3 regions of the Nostoc sp. UHCC 0252 genome follow, and region 3 is predicted to be linked to each of the others. Evidence: riboswitches for the same ligand, from Rfam matches in the RefSeq annotation. Region 3 holds a riboswitch; each other region holds the start of a gene.
What was found. Region 3 has a riboswitch for cobalamin ahead of VB732_RS05150 (DUF1636 domain-containing protein). Riboswitches for the same ligand answer to the same signal wherever they lie in the genome.

Region 1 (2,203 bases), on a different contig from region 3:
GTCCAGATGGGAATGATCAGTGCGATCGCTAAACCATTTAATCCTCTAGAATTAGCTGCTAATGTAGCAGTAGCTTTGGGCTGGAGTCTGGAAAAGTAAGCTAAATTTATTTATCGAGATTATTTTTTTACTTTTAGCCACTTTAAAACACCATCAACATCAGTAACCTGTTCGCCTGGCGGTGTGGCTGGACGATTTATCATGACAACCTTCACACCCAGTTCTCGCGCCGCCATAATTTTGGGTTTTGTCGCATCGCCACCGCTATTTTTACTCACGATGGTATCAATATTATGATGAATCAGGATTTGCCTTTCATTATTGAAGGTAAAAGGCCCGCGATCGCACAAAATCCTTCCTGGCGGTACTAAAGCATCATCAGTAGGGGGATCAATCATCCGCATCAGAAACCAAATTTTCTCGCAGTGGGCAAAAGCGGCGAGTTCTTGTCTGCCAACTGTCAAAAATACTCGCTGTGCCTGATTTTGTAGAGATGCGGCGGCAGCTTCAACACTATCGACTTCAATCCAGCGATCGCCACTTTCTTTTTCCCAAGGCGGACGTATTAACATTAAACGAGGTATTCCGACTTCAGTTGCAGCATCTGCCGCATTAAAGGAAATTTGACTAGCAAAAGGATGGGTTGCATCAATTAACAAGTCGATTTGCATTTGACGCAGATAGCTAGCCAATCCAGCCACACCACCGAAGCATCCAACCCGTAAATCGCCTAACGGAATTGAGGGTTCACGGGTGCGACCGGCTAGAGACGTGATTGCTTCTAACCCTTGAATAGTCGACAGTTTCGCAGCTAATTTTGCGGCATCTCCCGTACCACCCAAAATCAAAACGCGCATCATTAAGATAAAGGTGGAATTTTTGCTAAAATGCCCTTTTTCAAGGCTTCTGGACGCTCTGACCAAGGCAGTAAACCATCTGCTTTGACATAGTATTGACTAGCGCACTCTAGTACCGCAGATGCACTACCGTCAACGGCTAAATCACCAAATAAATATGTTAATTTGCCTTTAGCAGCAAAAGCAACTACACAAGAACGATTACAAGCACTCATGCATTCAACTTCTTTAATTGGAAATTCATCTCGTAAATCCCAATCTTGTGCAAGCTGCTGAAGTTGGTTTAAAAGTTTTTGACCACCGCTTTCACCTAAGCGTTTTCCCTCATGCCAAACGCTAGCGCAAGTTTTGCAAACAAATAAAGTATGGTCAGCAACACCCAAAGGATTCGTTGGGGAAATATTTACAGTAGTAGTCATCTGTACCTCGCAGATATGTGGAACTGGTAAATCTATTTCGGCGGGCATCCTGACTTACTCAATTTGAAATTTTAGATTACATCTCAAATTAGTTTACAGTTGCGGGACAGCGCCGGATTTGCACCGAACTTTCCCCGTTACCTCTGGTAGCTGCTCCCCACCAGAACCGAATAACCTTATCGATCATACACTAGGGTCATCTAAATAAAAGGATATTACCAAGAGTAAGGAGCAAATATCGTAACTTTGCCTAGCTCCACAAGTCAGATTACTGCGATATTGCATCATTCTTTAGAAGGCGAAATGAATTGCTTTTCTGAACCAAAATCCAGGCTTTGACTTTTAATCAATTGCGCTAAACCCGGTTTTTGCCACAGATACGAGGTGTCACATAATAAAGTTTGCTAGATTTAGGTTTTTTTCTTGCTCGATCCAAGAAGTATATGCTAACGTTAATATTCGTGTGGTTAAGGACGTATAGCTCAGTTGGTTAGAGCGCTACGTTGACATCGTAGAGGTCACTGGTTCGAATCCAGTTACGTCCATTTTAGATAATGTCCTTACCAGTACTGGCTACGATGTCAACGTAGCGCTCTAACCAACTTGTTTTCTCTCAGTTTTCTCTCAATCAATACTATTTTATCCTTAAAACAATGAAATAGGGGTAACTAGCTGATTTGAGAGAAGCTTATCATTTACCCATATTTTTATAACTTTTCGTTATCAATTGATAAAAATATTCTTGATTAGCTTATATATGCCTACCAGATTAGGGATTGAGCCATATTCGCCTATAGCACCTCTATTTTCAGTCCCATGTAGAATGCAAGCTTAAGTCTTATGTCGCTTGTTATAGCTAATTGTAGAGCTAGGTATTAAAGCTTAAATGCTATCAAAGCTAATCATTCAACAATAGAAACGTAAGAA
Region 2 (2,203 bases), on a different contig from region 3:
GTGATTTTGAAGGCAGCTATGAAGAATTAGAACAGCGACTTTTTCCCAAAGGGGAATTTAGCAAACAAGCTAATAGCCAAAGTTGGCAACGTGGAAAAAAAGGTAAAAAGTGAAAAATGAATAAACCAATTGTTTGGGTACATGGAGACTGCCTCAGTCCAAATAATCCCGCATTAGAACAATACCCTGATGCGCCAGCTATCTGGGTTTGGGACGAGGCTTTGATAGAAGAATGGCAACTGAGTCTCAAACGCATCGCTTTTATCTACGAATGTTTGCTGGAGTTACCCGTTGTTATCCGTCGTGGCGATGTGGGACAAGAAATTTTAACTTTTGCTCAAGAACATGATGCAAATTTAGTTGTCACAGCCAACAGTCCCAGCCCCCGATTTGATGATATCTGCAATCAAATAGAAGGTTCGATAGCAGTGGAAGTACTAGAAGTAGAACCATTTTTTGAGTATGACGGCTATATTGACCTCAAGCGGTTCTCGCGCTATTGGAAAGTCGCTCAAAATTATGTTTTTCGTTCAAATCTGCCCCTCTCTGACTCAGAAAAAGACAGTTTCGTGTAGTAAAACCAGGGAGAAGTCTTTTTATTAAATCTAATTAGGCGATTACTACATGAGCCATCGAATTCACGCTTTTGGGCGTGGATAGGTTGATTCAAAATATGAAGCATTAAATATTCTGACTGCGTTCTCGTGCTAAATTACTAAAGCTTGGAGTTGGGAAACTCCGGTGAAATTCCGGGACTGTGCCGCAGCTGTGATGGGATCACCCAAGTCAGAATGCCAACTCTCAAGATGTCAGAGAAGACACACTCACCTTATACTCCCTGCGTTGCACGGGGAAGGAGTTCCAAGTTTGCTTTCAGGATTTGCCACTTGTCCTGGCTTGTTTTATGCTACACCCGCCGCCGATGGTATATTATCTCGCATTAGAATACCAGGTGGAATTATTAGTAGTCAGCAGTGCCGTGCGATCGCAGATATAGCAGAACAGCACGGTGGCGGCTATGTAGATGTGACTAATCGAGCTAACCTACAAGTCCGCGAAATCCGCACGGGGATAAATGCTGAGGTTCTGAAACATCTACAGGATATGGGACTAGGTTCTCGTAATCCTGTTGTAGACCACATCCGTAATATTATGACCAGCCCAACTGCTGGTATCGACCCGCTAGAATTAATCGACACTCGCCCTTTTTTCCAAAGTTGGGATGATTATATTGCTACACATCCGGCGCTTTCTGGATTGTCGGCAAAATTTAGCGTTTGCTTTGATGGTGGTGAGATAATTCGGGTGTGCGATCGCTTGAATGATATCCTATTTGCTGCTGCCTTAGTTGACGGTAATGTTTATTTCCGCCTTTATCTGAGTGTCGGCGCAAAGGGGCAACCGCCTAGCGATATGGGAATTTTGTTATCACCAGAGCAATGTTTGCCCGTCTTGGCAGCTTTGGCGGATGTCTATCTAGCTCATAGTAATACTACAAGTAAGCGTCGGCTACGTCTCTTAGAGTTATTGAATACTTTAGGTTGTGAAAATTATCTTCAGGAAGTTGAGCAGCGTCTACCTTTTTCTCTTTTATGCAGTGACCTAACCCCCCAACCCCCTTCCCTAATAGGGAAGGGTGAGAAATTCTCCCCTCTCCTTGTAGGAGAGGGACTGGGGGAGCGGTCAGATGCGAAGTATCAGCATATTGGCATCCATCCCCAACGTCAGCAAGGCTTATTTTACATTGGTGTCGTCTTACCCCTTGGACGATTGGAGAGTAACCAGATACGTGGTTTAGCAGATTTAGCAACGAAATACGGTAGCGGCACTCTTCGATTAACCCCTTGGCAAAATCTGTTGCTAACAGATATTCCTCAGCAATGGGTTGGCGATGTCCTGCAAGAAATTGCTTTCTTAGGATTGGATTCCTCAGCAACTAATATCAAGAGTGCATTAGTTGCCTGTTCTGGAAAAAAGGGTTGCGCCTCTTCTGCCACGGACACCAAAAGTCATGCATTAGCATTAGCAGAGTATCTTGAAACTCGCGTTATTCTCAATTGCCCTGTTAATATCCACTTCACTGGCTGCGAAAAATCCTGCGCCCAGCATACCAAGAGTGATATTACTCTGCTCGGTGTCAGCATTGAGGCTGACAATGAAACTGTGGAGGGCTATCACATTTATGTTGGTGACAGCAAGCAGA
Region 3 (2,203 bases):
AGTTAGTATCAAACCACTTGGTCATTTCCAAGGCGGGAATTCCTTCTTTACCTCGTGCCATTGTAAAGTAGCGTTCTAAGCCAGAAAGCTGTTGAAATCTTTCAGGAATTAGCCCAAAACGAAATGTCCAGTCAAGTACATGATCGTAGAGAGTTGTGTCTCCAATTCCAATATAATCAATTCCGGCTTCAAGTTGGGTTTTCCAGTTAGATTCCTCAACTTTTTGTATGGTTTGCAGTAATGATTCGGACTCTATATTACCACTCCAAAATGCTTCTAGCGCTTTCTTTACTTCCCGGTTTTTACCAATGCGGGGATAGCCTAATGTTGCTGTTTGAATCTGCATTACTTTCTGTTCCTTTTAAGATTAATGATTTAGGTACTAGAGATTGGAAACTGAGAAATTTTATCCAATCATCAATTAACAACAACTTATGTTTAATTTTGCCCACTTATTTAGTGGTGGAATCTTTGCTAAAATCCCTTTTTTCAAAGGTTCAGGTCGTTCTGACCAAGGTAATAAACCATCAGGCTTAGTATAATATTGAGTTGCACATTTCAATACAGCAGATGCACAGCCGTCAACTGGTAAATCGCCAAAGAGATAGGTTGATTTACCTTCTGCTGTAAAGGCAATGACGCAAGAATGGTTACAAGCACTCATGCATTCAACTCCCTGAATGTGGAATTTATTTCGCAATTCCCAGTTTTGTGCAAGTTGTTGAAGTTGCTTTAGTAGTTGTTCACCTTTACTTTCACCAACTCTTTTACCGTTTTGCCAAACGCTGGCGCAAGTCGTGCAAACAAACAAAGTATGTTGTTTATTGAGCATTAATTTTGAAGTTTGTAGAAAGAAGTCTGAATCGCAGATATGACAACTTTTTGCAGTCGTACAACTGCAACATAACGTGTCAATTTGGCAAAAATGATCTTGCAAAAGCTTTCACGCCAACAAAAAGCTAGCGCAAATGACAGTTGCACCAAAGCATAATTGCAATTATCAATAAACTGCCTATAATTTCACAGCCATGAGTAGTCTGTGGAGTATCTCTGGCACTATGAGAACGTGAAACTGATGTATCGTTGAAATATTTATGGCAATATTCACCTGTACCTCGCAGATGGGTATGAGTTTACGTGTTGCTTTCGGCGGGCATTCTGACTCACAAGGCGAACCTTGATTACAGCTGCGGGACAGCGCCGGATTTACACCGGACTTTCCCCCTTGCGTCTGATGGCTGACTCCCAACAGAACCGAGTTGATATTGGTCTAATAATAGCATGATTATGAATTTAATCATACTTAAACTGACTGGTTGCAATAGCTACCATTTGTTAGTGGGACTGAGACAAAAACAACCAAAAAAGAACCTCAAATCTATATACAGAAAGACTTTAACATCGTTTTGCTTAGTTTATTAATATATCTGAGGTTTGGGCTATTTTTGAGCATAAGGTGTATTTCCCTTACGCTGCATGGGTTTGAGACTTGTTTTTCCCTCAAAAATGTTTAAGTCCCGCTAAATACACAGTTACTAATAATTGATTCCTAAAATTTAAAAGAAGTCTTGGTTATGTCCACCAAGACTTCGGATATATTTATTCAACTTAAAACCTGAAGCCAACTTTTTATCCCAAATTGCTGAAATAGATTGCCCAAATGGTTCCTGTTACTCCCACAGCAATTAAAAGGTTAGTGAAAAACTTGCCTAATTCAGTTGATTCTCCCAGTACTTTATCATCTTGACCTGCACTGAAAAATAATGACCAGGCTTGGTTAACATTAATTGTTTCAAAGTTGTTGAAATTGGGGCGAAAAACAACGGGGCCAATTAAATCTTTTTTAGGGAAATCAAAATCAGTTTTCATAGCTATCCTCTGGTAATTTTATATCGGTTAATTGAGTGAAATTCTTCAATATTCAGATTTAGTTATAGGTTTGTCAGCCATCCAATCAAGCCGTGTCCTGTAACAACTTCTAGAGCTATGAGTGAGACAAAACCAATCATCGCTAAACGTCCGTTGAGTTTCTCGGCGTACTCGGTAAAACCTGCTCTTGGGGTTTGATCTACATAAACCTTTGGTTCGATTGCAAAGTTGTTGAGTTGACCAAGTTCGTTCATGGTAAAGCCTTTGCTTGTCATGTCTTTTTTCCTTTACTTGCTTATGTAATAAAATATAACATTATGTAAATATTTTTTAC

Region 1: it holds a riboswitch for cobalamin, as region 3 does, so the genes downstream of both, VB732_RS28660 (DUF1636 family protein) here and VB732_RS05150 (DUF1636 domain-containing protein) in region 3, are expected to answer to the same signal.
Region 2: it holds a riboswitch for cobalamin, as region 3 does, so the genes downstream of both, cobG (precorrin-3B synthase) here and VB732_RS05150 (DUF1636 domain-containing protein) in region 3, are expected to answer to the same signal.

Annotation. Positions count from the first base shown of each region.
Region 1 covers NZ_JAYGHE010000073.1:5,202-7,404, forward strand. Annotated here, with positions in the region: gene VB732_RS28650 (response regulator) at 1-99, shown strand, start outside; gene VB732_RS28655 (cobalt-precorrin-6A reductase) at 120-857, opposite strand; gene VB732_RS28660 (DUF1636 family protein) at 860-1,276, opposite strand; cobalamin riboswitch at 1,298-1,462, opposite strand; tRNA gene VB732_RS28665 (tRNA-Val) at 1,748-1,821, shown strand.
Region 2 covers NZ_JAYGHE010000042.1:17,804-20,006, reverse strand. Annotated here, with positions in the region: gene VB732_RS21540 (FAD-binding domain-containing protein) at 1-113, shown strand, start outside; gene VB732_RS21535 (hypothetical protein) at 117-575, shown strand; cobalamin riboswitch at 680-818, shown strand; gene cobG (precorrin-3B synthase) at 868-2,203, shown strand, end outside.
Region 3 covers NZ_JAYGHE010000005.1:146,806-149,008, reverse strand. Annotated here, with positions in the region: gene metE (5-methyltetrahydropteroyltriglutamate--homocysteine S-methyltransferase) at 1-346, opposite strand, end outside; gene VB732_RS05150 (DUF1636 domain-containing protein) at 422-832, opposite strand; cobalamin riboswitch at 1,131-1,274, opposite strand; gene VB732_RS05145 (hypothetical protein) at 1,630-1,869, opposite strand; gene VB732_RS05140 (high light inducible protein) at 1,932-2,144, opposite strand.